3 regions of the Aerococcus sp. Group 2 genome follow, and region 1 is predicted to be linked to each of the others. Evidence: riboswitches for the same ligand, from Rfam matches in the RefSeq annotation. Region 1 holds a riboswitch; each other region holds the start of a gene.

Region 1 (4,197 bases):
CCACCGCCCCGTCGGCTGAGGCTAGGATGGGCCTGGTTGGCGACTTGGATGAGGTCTTCTTGGTGGTCTTTAATGTAACTAGTCCAGATTTCAGCTTGGCTGGCTTGGTCTAAGCCTAAGAAGACCATTTGCCCAGTCATTTGACGGTTCAAGACCTCGCTATGGAAGCCACCGCCTGCCTTAGCCATTTTAGCGGCGTAACTGGCTGCTGCAATGACACTCGGTTCTTCGATCGCCATGGGGATCAAGTAGTCTTTTTGATTGATGACAAAGTTCATTGCCAGTCCCAAGGGGAGGGAGTAGGTTCCAATGAGATTTTCAACCATGTTATCAGCCAGGTCTAAGGGCAAACCCTGGTTATTTTTGAGATAATCTTTTTCTGCATCACTAATATAGTGGAGCTCATTTAAGCGGGCCAGACGTTCCTCTAAGGGGAGGCGGTAGAAGCCCTGTAAATTCACTTGAGTCATAATAACCTCCTAAGTGCTTTGTTTATCAGTGAGGGGGAAGTCTTTGTACTTTTCCATAAAAAAAGAAGTTGGCAATTGCTTCCAACTTCTAGTTTATGGGTCATTACTTGATTAATCAATAGCCAGTCGGTATTAATGATCGATACAATAGAGATTATCATCGACCATTTGATCGTCGGTTAAGAGAACAAAAACTTGCCGAAATTCATCAAAATCGATCCGGTTATCATTGCCTAAGATGCTGAGGGCTTGTGTTGTGACATGGATTTGACCGATATGCGTTTCCAGGACCTCATCAAAGCTTTCAAAACTTGGTGCATTAGTTTGTAAGACTAAACTACGATAGGCTCTGTGGCTGGTATGACCTGTTTCATCGGAAGTGGTTAGGCAAATATTATGGAAACGATCTAAGTTTTGTAACTGTTGTATGGCTTTCTGGGTGAAAAATAACTTCATGGCATATCCTCCTCACAACAACTCTTGTAAGGATGATTATATCAGAATTTGTGAGCAGTTTAGCCGGAAAAGCCTAAAAATAATTTTTAAAACGTTTTCACACCTTCACCAGCCGCTACTGAGAAAGCGGAGGCAGTCGGGGAGATGTTTGGCCCAGTAAAATTCATTATGCTCTTCATCCACATAGATGTTGAAGTCAATATTTTCTACCGGGATACCTCCTGCTATAAGCAAGGCCTGGTAGTGGAGGGAAGCATCGATATAGGCTTGGGCCATATTGCCTGGGAGAAAGAGACGGTCAGTATCGTCGCCTTCTTTGGTGCCGACTTGGAGGTAGATTTTTTGCTCGGGGTCTAAGCTTTGCAATTTGAGATAGCGGTCAAAGGGTTCTTGGGCTATCCATTGGGCTAGGGAAAAAATCCCCAAGCGGCCAATTTGATCGGCATACTTAATTCCCATATAGGCGGTGATATTGGCCCCAAAAGAAGACCCGATCATGGCTGTATGTTTTTTATCGGTTTTTGTCCGATAGGTCTGGTCGATAAAGGGTTTAACCACCTTCATAATGAAGTCACTAAAATCATTGCCTAAGCCGCCCAAGGGCCTTGCCTTAGGGTCGCTAGGGTTTTCGAAGCTCCAAGCATTATAATCATCCGCCCGAGTCTGAGAGTCATTGTCGATTCCGACCACAATCATCTTGGCTAAATCGGGATTACGCTTGAGGGTGGGGATGACCTTCCAAGAATAACCTAGGAAGGACTCCTTACTATAAAAAACATTTTGTCCGTCATGCATGTAAACGACTGGGTAGGACGCGGATTCCTGCTGGTAATTTTTAGGGAGTAGGACTCGCACCCGCCGCTTCTTGCCGGAATAGGGCAAGCTTAAGTAGTGGGTTTTCATTTTTAGATAATAATAATCGGCATTGAACATGATTTACCTCCGCTTAATGTGCTATTAGCATACTTGACCCGGGGGGATTAAGCAAGCGCAATCCCCCTGACAATGCTCAAGGTTAAGAAATAATTGCAGACTTCACAATATTTCGCTACAATGATGAGTAGAATAAAGGATAAGGGGGAGATGCCTTGGCAACAGAAGTCGAGCTTCTCAACGAAGCAGAAATGAAGCGCGCCTTAACGCGAATGAGTTATGAGATTTTGGAACGCAACCATGGTACCGCTAATTTAGCCATCGTGGGGATTAAAACCCGGGGAGCCATTATTGCTAACCGGATTAAGGACCGCATCAACCAGTTAGAAGAGGCTGATGTCTTTTATGGGGAATTAGATGTCCGCGCTTATCGTGATGACCTCGACCAGGAAAAGGATAAGCTGATCAAAGACTTATCCCAGCTGGACTTTGATGTGAATGGTAAACATATCTTTATCTGTGATGATGTGCTCATGACCGGTCGGACCATTCGGGCGACGATGGATGCCTTGATGGATCATGGGCGTCCAAGCAAGATCTCTTTAGTGACGCTCATTGACCGGGGCCACCGGGAATTACCGATTCGAGCGGATATTGTTGGTAAAAACATTCCCACTTCCCGGCAAGAGAAAATTCGGGTGAAGATGCGGGAACTCGACAGTAAGGATGCAGTATATATAATTAAATAGTTGGTACTAGGGGAGCCTTTATGGCTGAGATGTAATTTACAGACCCTTTGAACTTGAGACTAGGTAATACTAGCGGAAGAAAGTGCACGAAAAAAACAGGTAAGAGGCATTTTCTCTTACCTGTTTTTGTGCTAAGAAAGGATTTAATTATTATGGGACAAAGTAAACAAGTAAGGATTTTATTGGAAATTGCTATGGTAGCGGTATTAGCTTATTTATTAGGACTTTTGCCGACAACCAATGGAGTAGGTATTGGGGTAAACTTAGGAGTTATTCCCATTTACTTGATCTCTTTAAGACGGGGGATAAAGAGCGGTTTTGCTGCCGGCTTTCTGTTTGGACTTTTGCAATTAATCACCGGTCAAGCGACGATTCTAACTCCCTTCCAAGTCTTTCTTGAATACTTCTTCGCCTTTATGTTAGCAGGTTTAACTGGAGTCTTTGCTAATCGTGTGAAGAGTGCAGGCTTAAAAGGGGATAAAAAAGGCCTTTGGATCGGTATCTTTTCAGCGACCTTTATTGGGATGGTCGCCCAATACTTTATTCATTGGTTCGCTGGCTATGCCTTTTGGTCTTCTTATGCGCCAGAAGGGATGAATGCTTGGTGGTATACGACGATTGTCAATGTACCTACCGGTTTCTTTACTTGGCTAGTAGGGGCTTTAGTGGTGGCCTTGTTATTTAATAATGCCCCCAGACTCTTAAACCCAGAAGATTAAGCTGCAATTTTAACGATTGATTAGATGGAATTATTATTTTGAGACGCCCTTTGAGTGGGGGCGTCTTTTTTTATTGACGGGGACCTATTTTTGATAAAAAAGAAATATTTTATAGAATTGTTGGCGCGCAAACACTTTAATAAGAAAGCGTTTGCTATAATATTTTGTGAAAAGGATAACTAAAGTTAAAGCCTAGCTGAAAGCTTTCTCTCTTTTTTTAGTTAAGTATGTGAAGTTATGAACTATATTTTTAACCCAAAGTGAGAAGGCTATAACAACCAATAAATAATAGAGGATTTAAGAAAAATATTGGAAAGGAGTGTTCAATGTGTTTGTTCTTCGTTTCTTACTGGCAATGCTTATTGCTTATTTTGCCGGAGAACTGGCTAAGAAAATCAAATTCCCAGCCATCATTGGTTGGTTGATTGTGGCCATGTTTCTCGGAGAGCACGGGCTAAACCTTTTAAGCCCTGAACTAATTTCAACCAAGGTCTATCAATCACTGATGGTACTTATGCAAATTCTAGTGGGGTCGATGGTGGGCTATAAGTTAGTTTACCGTGATATCAAGGACTCCATCAGTAAAGTCTTCGCCATGGGAATATCTGACCTGGTGGTAACCTTTGCAGTGGTGACGGGATCCTTTGCCCTTATTCTTCACCTCTTAGGTCTACCCATCATTGCTGCCTTACTCTTTGGGGGGATCGCTATTGCGACTGCGCCGGCCCCTCCAGTCTCAGTGGTGGAGCAGTATGATTGTTCCGGCCCCTTATCTGATTCAGTGCCATCGATGACGGCTTTTAACTCAGTGATGGTTAACATTGTCTTCTTCCCCTTAGTTTCAGTAATTGGAGCAGTTCTAAACGAAAGTTCCACTTCCGTCCTGGGTTCATTACTGATTATGATCCTAGCTCCGATTCTCTTGGGGGG
Region 2 (4,197 bases), 110 kb from region 1:
TCAGGATGAGCTGGGAAGATCTCACACCCTCCCTGCCATTCGATTTTTTCGCGCCACTGAGATCGTAAGTAAGCTTCTTCGAGCGATAACTTTCTAAGTGGATAACGATTTTCATAAGCTCTTAATTCTCCTGCTAACATGAGGGCAAATTCCCTGGGAGAAACTTGACCTCCTCTTTCCACAAAATAAATCTGAGGGGAATAGCATCCTTGTTGATCATAATAAACGACTGCTTTAGCTGCTTCATGAACGAGATGATTTACCTTTTCAGCATTTAATAATTGATGATGAATAAGTCCAAAACTCAATTTATTGCCAAAAGCAATGAAATGACTTGTTGGTGAAAGCTTTGCTTGAATAGCTGCCATGGTTTGATTATTTCCATAAGCAAGGACACAATCAGAAGAGTCAATTAAGGTTTGCTCACGCTCCTTATCTCCTCCCTGCCAGGAAAGGATTGCTATTTTATTAGCCAATTTAGGCTCAATTCGAATCAGTAATTGACAAAATAAACCAATAAAACTCGGCTCACTAGAAGATACTTTTCCAATTAGCTTCCCTTTCACTAATAAATTAGCGACCAAACTCCATAAGGGTAAAGCAGGCACATTTCCTGCCCATATATGCGCACACAATTGCGGGGCAAAAGCGCGACTATATCCTCCATGTATTCTGGGCACAAATTCTTCTAAAATATTAGGATTTTCAAAATTTTCAGCTAGCCAGCGCCTTAACTCATGTTGTCTAAAATTCAATAAAAATTTAGTCAAGGCTAAGCGTAGAATTTCTGAATCATAGCCGGTAATAATAGGAAGTATTTTTTCATATTTCTTTCTAAGAGAATTCTGGCGATCTAATAAACAAAGGATCGCCTTATCGATAGCTACTACGGTTTCTGTTACACTAATTTCAGAAGTATCATTTTTCATGCGTTCTATCATTATTTTTAACTGTTTAACATTAGGAGCTGGGACTTGGATCCGTATTGAATCAAATATAAGTTCACGGTTTTCAATAGCAAGATCATTTACTATAGGCGGCAAATAGCCACAGTTTATGTCAATCATGGTGGACCTCTAACCAATCTTTAGCTGCTATAGAGCAGCCCTTAGGCTCTCCATTTTTTACTCGTCCCAATAATTCAAAACCTTCTCCATGGTCAATTGCTAAGTCCCCTGTTTGAATAGCAGGGACAGAATTAATATTTGCTAAATCAATATGAACGAGTAAACCTGGTTTCCCCTGCTCAACCTCTAGACCCGTCGCGGGGTCAATAATTTTGTATTTTATCCAATGCGGCCCTCGTTTTAATAGCAATTTATCAAAAGCAAACTGGGTATAATATTCTGTGGATAATTCTGTCATACCATACATATTCACTGGATTTGTTCTTACCGGAAAAACCGAAAGCAGCTTTTGATAAAAAGTATCTAGCTGATAAACCTTAGAAAAATTTTTGAACCCACCAGTATCAAATAATAGACTATCCGGATGGATCGGAAGCACTTCTCCTTGGCTTAAGGCTTCAAATAAGTGTACGAAACTATAGCTAGCTCCTAAAATAATTACTGGTTGCTTTTGATGCGCTATTAGCCACTCTTTTAAAGCAGCGACTTCTAGGCCTTTCTCAGTGATAAAATGCATGGAATCCGGCTGACCATTAGCCTTCAATATTTCTAAATAGTGAGCCAGCGAAGAATTAGGCATCTCTTCTTCATTAGGAAAAAGAATGGCCGTAGGTAAACATTGATCAGTGACATACTGCTTGAAACCTAACCAGGCAGACAAATCATAAATTTCTAGATCTTTATGATAGTGTTTTCCACTGATTCCTGTCGTCGTCCCGCTTGTCATAAATATACGCGAACATTGTTCATGTGGCGTTGCACTCAGAAATGCACTTTTAAAGGCGTCGGTTGACACTGCCGGGATGTCCTTCCAATGACGTACTTGTCTTATCCCTACAGCTCTTCTTTGACAGAATTGCTGATAATCTTGATTATGTTTATATAAATATTCAAATAAAAGTAGAGCCATATCATTAAAATTTTCTTTTTCTTCGGGATGCTCTATAAAATGTTTAATAATCTTTTTCATTTTTCCCTCCTACAAAATAAAAAGGCCACTATCCTCTTGAGTTCAAGATGACAGTAGCCTTCTCCCGTTGAATAGATTTCCCTACGCAATAACTTGATCAGGTTCTACGGGTATATTCTCAGCCATCCGGCACCCCGAATCTCAATTCACATAAATTTTATCATAGCGCTTACATAGCATCAATATGCAAGGCTTTTTTTAATGATTTCATAAAAAATGACTTGTAAGGAGGAAAGTGTGCTAAAAGTAGAAAAGCCCTGATATTCATTGAAGGAATTATGTGCGATAGGATTTCGATTGCCTTCCATAGTTAATTCAACTAGATCAGGTCAGACTTTTGCAAACTATTTCGATTAGAAAATTTTAAAAAAGAGGCTGGAAAGTTTTCCAGCCTCTTTTCACTATATCAATGTCTAAAAAGGAAATGTCATTCTAAAAGCAATCTCAGCCTTAACTTAATAAGAGCTTCCAACGAATATCAGCAAATCGATCAATAGTCTGAAGACTATCGGCACATTCTCTTTTTAGCAATAGAAATATTTCTATTTTTTAACTTCTCTAAATAAGCATACTTTACGTAATTTTGGACTATATTTTTTTAATTCAATACGGTCAGGGTTGTTACGACGATTTTTTTCTGTTAAGTAAATGCGTTCGCCCTTAAGTTCCGTATTTTCTAAAAGAATGTTAATACGCATTATTTTCCCTCCATCAGATCAATAATTTATCATAGATTTTTAATCATACCTTAAAAGTCTACCATAGTTCTCAGTGCTTTTCAAACTTTTTATAAAAATGCCCTTTAATTATTTTTTATGGTAATAGGCATCCAAGACTTTGTGTCCAACAACTTCTGCTGTCTTATCATAAGCTGAGGCACTGATTTCAGGAATGACTACCGATAAGGCAATCTTAGGTTGTTCGTAAGGTGCGTAAGAAACAAAGGTCGAGTTAATTATCCCTTCGGTCCCTGTTTCCGCCGTACCAGTTTTAGCAGCAATAGTCACCGGGAAACCTCTAAATTCATTATATGAGAGACCTTGCGGATGGTTGGCTGCTGACCAGAAACCTTGTTGAATTCGTCCCAGTTCTTCTGGACTTAATTGTACGGCATTCAACAATTTAGGTTGGTTTTGATAAACCACTTGAGGGGTGTCAGACTCATGCTCACCATTTTCTCTGAGCACTTGTTTAAGCACATGGCTGGCATAGCGTTTACCACCGTTAGCGATAGTTGCGACATATTGGTTCAATTGCATGGGCGTATAGGTATCGTATTGACCAAAAGCCAAGTCAATATAGTTACCAGGGTTACCCCCTTCACCTTCCAGACCAGTCACTTCATTTTGTAGGTCAATACCGGTCGAGCTTCCTAAACCAAATTGATGGTAAAAATTACGCAACTTATTACCCGTTTCTGGATCTAAACCAGCCAAGGACATCCCTGCTTCATAGTTGGGTAAGCCCCCGATAGCCATGGCAGTCCGAATCATATAGACATTGGAAGACCTTGCCAGAGCCATGACATCATTAATAGGAACAGGGCTAGTATTGTGGGCTGCCCACCAGGAAGCCTTCCTTGGTGTCCCAGTAAAGTAAAGCGGTTGGTCAATAAAGATATTTTCTTGACCCGGTTTTAAGACGCCATAATGGTAACCAGCCCCAACTGTGGCTCCTTTGACTGTAGATCCCATGGTAAAGGATGAATTAATAGTTCCCAGGGCATCGTCAATGATTTCGCCATGTTCATTGCGGTATTTACCAGCCATGGCCAGGATCTCTCCATTATTAGGGTCACTGGCTACCACATAGATGGAATTATTTTTACCGGTACTTGACCCGTGCAAGTAGCCTTCTAAAATTTCTTCAATTTTCTTTTGAAAATCAGTATCAATGGTCAGTTGAACGGTATTTCCCATGGAGCCAGGATATGCCTTGTCGGTTCTAACGACCTCGCCTCTTTGGTTAATTTCAGTTTCGTACTTGGTCTTGGCGCCGTGCAGGGTATCTTCATGCATGGCTTCCAGGTAAGACTTACCGACCCGGTCATTGCGGGCATAACCTTGGGCCAGGTAGTATTCAGCCTTATCACTCGGCAGT
Region 3 (4,197 bases), on a different contig from region 1:
AAAATGAGGAGGCGGTTTAGTGATGGCTAATCCAAAACAAGTGTCTAATTTTATAAATCTGAACCAAGATATTATTGATGAATTAATTACCCTCGCTTTTAAGGAAGATATTCCCTATGAAGACCTGTCGACCAATGCTATTTATCAGGGTCAAGCAGCCCAGGTCGAGCTCTTAGCTAAGCAAGCGGGAGTGATTTGTGGTTTGGATCTCTTCAAGCGGGTTTTCTTACATTTGGATCCTGAAGTTCAATTTGAGAGTCTGGTCCGAGATGGTGACCGGGTAGCTAATCAGGAGACCTTGATGGTAATTAAGGCCTCCGTCAATACTCTCCTAAGTGGGGAACGGATTGCCCTCAACTTTCTTCAAAGAATGAGTGGTATCGCTACTGCTACCCGCCGTTTTGTAGACGCCTTAGAAGGTAGTGGGATAAAGTTACTGGATACCCGTAAAACTACCCCGGCCTACCGCCCCTTGGAAAAATATGCAGTCCGGGTAGGGGGCGGCTATAACCACCGTTACTCACTCTCTGACCAAATTATGCTCAAGGATAACCATGTTGCTGCTGCCGGTGGGGTCAAAGAAGCCATCCAAGCGGCTAAGGCCTATGCCCCTTTTGTGAAGAAGATTGAAATTGAAGTCGAGGACTTGGACATGGTCAGAGCGGCAGTGGAGGCTGGAGCTGATATTATTATGCTCGACAATATGGACCATGACACCATGGAGGAAGCCATTGCGCTCATTAACGGTCAAGCGATTATAGAAGCTTCAGGAAACTTTACCTGGGACAATGTCGCGGATTATAAGGACCTAGCCATTGACTATATTTCTAGTGGGGCCATTACCCATTCGGCCGGAATCTTAGATCTGTCCCTCAAACATTTGAAAGTGAGGAAGTAGGTCTGTAGCTCTTGAGGCAGAAGTCCTTGATTTCTAATACCCATAACTCAAGTTTTGCCCTGACTTTTGTTACAGCAAGGTTACAAGGCGACAGAAATATTTCAGAAAATCCTTTTAAAATGTCAAAGTAATTAAAGGGCCTTAACAAGTCAGAAAATCCCTTTTCTTCGTCTGGAAGCCATGATAGTATATTTCATGTCGACGAGGGAAAGACCTCGTTGAGAGATAAAAATGAATCTGAATGATTAAGAGGCTTAATCATATTAAATAGAAAAAAGAATGAACTTTGCATAGAAGAAAGGATTTTTATTACACATGAATATGAAGAAAGTTTTAGTAGGTACCTCAATCGCTTTATCAGCCTTAGTAAGTTTTGCTGCTGGGGAAACGACTGAAGCACACGCAGCTGAATGGCAAGCACGTTCAGTTGAAGAAATCAAAGCTGACTTCCAAAAATTAGATGACAACGAAAAAGTTTATGTCATTAAATCTGGTGACACCTTAAACGCTATTGCTCAAGCAGCAGACGTGAACACCAAAGAATTAGCTGAAATCAACAACATCGAAAATGCTAACTTAATCTTCCCAGGAACTAAATTAACCTTCAAATCTGACCAATCAGGTAAGGTTAATGAAGTTGAAGTAGAAAAACAAGGTCAAGCAGCTCAAGTTTACACCGTTGATGAAACTGCTGGTCAAACTTACCAAGCACCTGCAACTGTTCAAGCTGCTCCAGCTGCTGCTCCAGCACCAGCACCTGCACCTGCACCAGCTCCAGCACAAAGCGCTTACACTGGTTCTTCTTCATCCGCTAAAGAAATCATTGCTCAACGTGAATCTGGTGGTTCATACTCAGCAACTAACGGCCAATACATCGGACGTTACCAATTAAGCGCTTCTTACTTAAATGGTGACTACTCCCCAGCTAACCAAGAACGTGTGGCTGACCAATACGTAGCCGGTCGTTACGGTTCATGGGACAACGCTTTAGCATTCTGGAACGCTAACGGTTGGTACTAAGATAAAAAGAGTGTGACAAGCGCAAAAAGAGGGGAGAGAGCTCCGCATACTATATCTGTAACTCGCTTCGCTTCGAACAGCTACAGCAATTGGAAGAAGTACGCCGTAAATCCTCAAAGAGGATTTGCAAGGACTTCTGAAATGGAGCTCACCTCGCGCTTGGAGCACGTTTAAACAGAGTGTGACAGTCACACTAAAGGACGAAACCACTGGAGAAAACTGGGATAAGCTCAGTGAATCTGAGCGTTCCCAGTTTTTGAAGTGGACGTTCGTCCTGTGACTGGAACACGTTTCAAAAGAGTGTGACAGTCACACCAAAGGACGAAACCATTAACTCCGGCTCATTGGGCTGGAGTTTTTTTATTTATCTCAGCGTCCAAAAGGAGTTTAAGCGCTCCGCCTTGAATAGGTAAGCGGTTTCTGCTATAGTTAAAAAGTACTCACAAGAGGTGCTTTTGCTGAGATAGGTGGAAACCTGGACTCTTTGAACCTGAGAAAGTTAAGACTTGCGTAGGGATGTGAGAATTCAAATATCGTTATAAGGCACAGCCAAGCTTTTGCTAAAGCCTAACGATAAGAAGTCCTGCAAAGTACACTGAGTGGAGTATACTTTGCAGGGCTTTTTTCTGTCTAGAAGTAAAAGACCTGCAGGTGAAATGTGTAATCTAAACAGAGTAAGAGAGATGAGTCAATGTCTAAAAAAATAAGCATTCCCTTTGCGAAATATAGCCAGCAGGTCAAGGCCAAGGCCCCGCTGATCCAAGTGTTAAATAATTATGTCACCATTCATGATGTGGCCAATGTGATTTTGGCCAGTGGTGGGCGTCCCGTGATGACCGATAACTTACCTAATAGTCAGGATGTGGTCAAGACGGCTGACCTCTTGCTATTGAATGCCGCTAGTCCCAGACCTAATCAGGAATTGTTGGACCTCGCCGCCACAGCGAAAAATGACCACCATCCCGTGGTCTTAGACCCAGTGGGGGTTTCAGCTATGCCGTCTAAATTAAAGCTCTGTCAAGAGCTGATTGACCGGGGTCTAGTAAGGGCGGTAAAGGGGAATGCTTCGGAAATTCGAAGCCTCCTCTTTGAAAAAAGCCAAGGATCTGGGGTCGACCTGGGTCCTGGAGACGAGGTAAGCTTAGCCAATCTGGCTGATTTTGCTCCGGACTTTAAAGCTTATGCCCAAGAAAAAGGAATTATCCTAGCCATGTCAGGCCCGATTGACTTAGTGACTGACGGCGAGCGGCTGGCAGTCATTGAAAATGGCCACCCCTGGATGGCTTCCTATACGGGATCAGGTTGCCAGTTAAGCGGCGTCCTAGCTAGCTTTTTAGCCGGTAATCCGGATGAGGATCCTTTTTACCTAGCTACAGCGGCCATGATTAGCTATGGGGTGGCGGGAGAAATCGCTGCTCAAGTGCTCCAGCCTTATGAGGGTAATGCCACTTATTCTAACCGGGTGATTGACCAGGTCTTCTTATTAGAGGCCAAAAAATTAGAAAGGAGAGCCAAGTATGACATTCAATAAAAATGATTTATTGGTCTATGCCATTACGCCCGACCGCTTTGACCATGACGAATTAATCCAGCAAGTCAAAGAGGTCTTAGCAGGAGGGGCGACGATTTTACAGTTACGTTTGAAGGACCATCCCTTTAAAGACCAAGAGGAGAAGCTGGATCTAACTAAAAAAATCAAAGCCCTCTGCCAAGAAGCAGGTGTCCCCTTTATTATCGATGATGACTATGAACTGGCCCTGGCGGTAGATGCTGACGGCCTCCATGTGGGAGAAGATGACCTGCCAGTCGACCAGGCTAGAGAACTGCTCGGCCCGGGAAAAATTATCGGGGCTTCGGCTAAGAGTTTGGATGCCGCTCTAAAAGCCCAGGCGGCTGGTGCAGACTACTTGGGAGTTGGCGCCCTCTATCCGACCCAGTCTAAGGCCAATGCCCAAGGCACTAGTCTGACTACCCTGAGAGCTATTGCCCAAGGGGTGAATATTCCCATTGTAGGCATTGGTGGGATTAGCTTAGATAATATGGCCAATTTACGGGACCAGGGGTTGGCCGGGGTGGCTCTGATTTCTGCTTTATTTAAGGCGGAAGACCCCTACCAAGCGACTCAAGAAATCCGTAAAGCTGCTGAAAAACTTTTTAAACTCCAAGCCGTCCTGACTATTGCCGGCTCAGATTCCAGTGGGGGAGCTGGTATTCAAGCGGACCTCAAGACCATGCAGGCTAATGGAGTCTTTGGCATGAGTGCCATTACTTCAGTGACC

What was found. A riboswitch is a leader RNA that binds a small molecule or an ion and turns the genes downstream of it on or off. The one in region 1 is predicted to bind thiamine pyrophosphate.
Region 2: it holds a riboswitch for thiamine pyrophosphate, as region 1 does, so the genes downstream of both, JFU01_RS02460 (LuxE/PaaK family acyltransferase) here and thiT (energy-coupled thiamine transporter ThiT) in region 1, are expected to answer to the same signal.
Region 3: it holds a riboswitch for thiamine pyrophosphate, as region 1 does, so the genes downstream of both, JFU01_RS08660 (hydroxyethylthiazole kinase) here and thiT (energy-coupled thiamine transporter ThiT) in region 1, are expected to answer to the same signal.

The regions. Positions count from the first base shown of each region.
Region 1 is NZ_CAJHPA010000002.1:123,689-127,885, reverse strand. Features, by position in the region: gene JFU01_RS02950 (hydroxymethylglutaryl-CoA reductase, degradative) at 1-473, opposite strand, end outside; gene JFU01_RS02945 (iron-sulfur cluster biosynthesis family protein) at 603-926, opposite strand; gene JFU01_RS02940 (alpha/beta hydrolase) at 1,032-1,859, opposite strand; gene pyrR (bifunctional pyr operon transcriptional regulator/uracil phosphoribosyltransferase PyrR) at 2,015-2,548, shown strand; TPP riboswitch at 2,547-2,646, shown strand; gene thiT (energy-coupled thiamine transporter ThiT) at 2,701-3,267, shown strand; gene JFU01_RS02925 (cation:proton antiporter) at 3,596-4,197, shown strand, end outside.
Region 2 is NZ_CAJHPA010000002.1:10,503-14,699, forward strand. Features, by position in the region: gene JFU01_RS02455 (acyl-CoA reductase) at 1-1,067, opposite strand, end outside; gene JFU01_RS02460 (LuxE/PaaK family acyltransferase) at 1,060-2,097, opposite strand; TPP riboswitch at 2,159-2,244, opposite strand; gene rpmG (50S ribosomal protein L33) at 2,640-2,795, opposite strand; gene JFU01_RS02470 (penicillin-binding transpeptidase domain-containing protein) at 2,904-4,197, opposite strand, start outside.
Region 3 is NZ_CAJHPA010000008.1:8,275-12,471, reverse strand. Features, by position in the region: gene nadC (carboxylating nicotinate-nucleotide diphosphorylase) at 23-898, shown strand; gene JFU01_RS08665 (LysM peptidoglycan-binding domain-containing protein) at 1,214-1,918, shown strand; TPP riboswitch at 2,354-2,452, shown strand; gene JFU01_RS08660 (hydroxyethylthiazole kinase) at 2,610-3,449, shown strand; gene thiD (bifunctional hydroxymethylpyrimidine kinase/phosphomethylpyrimidine kinase) at 3,436-4,197, shown strand, end outside.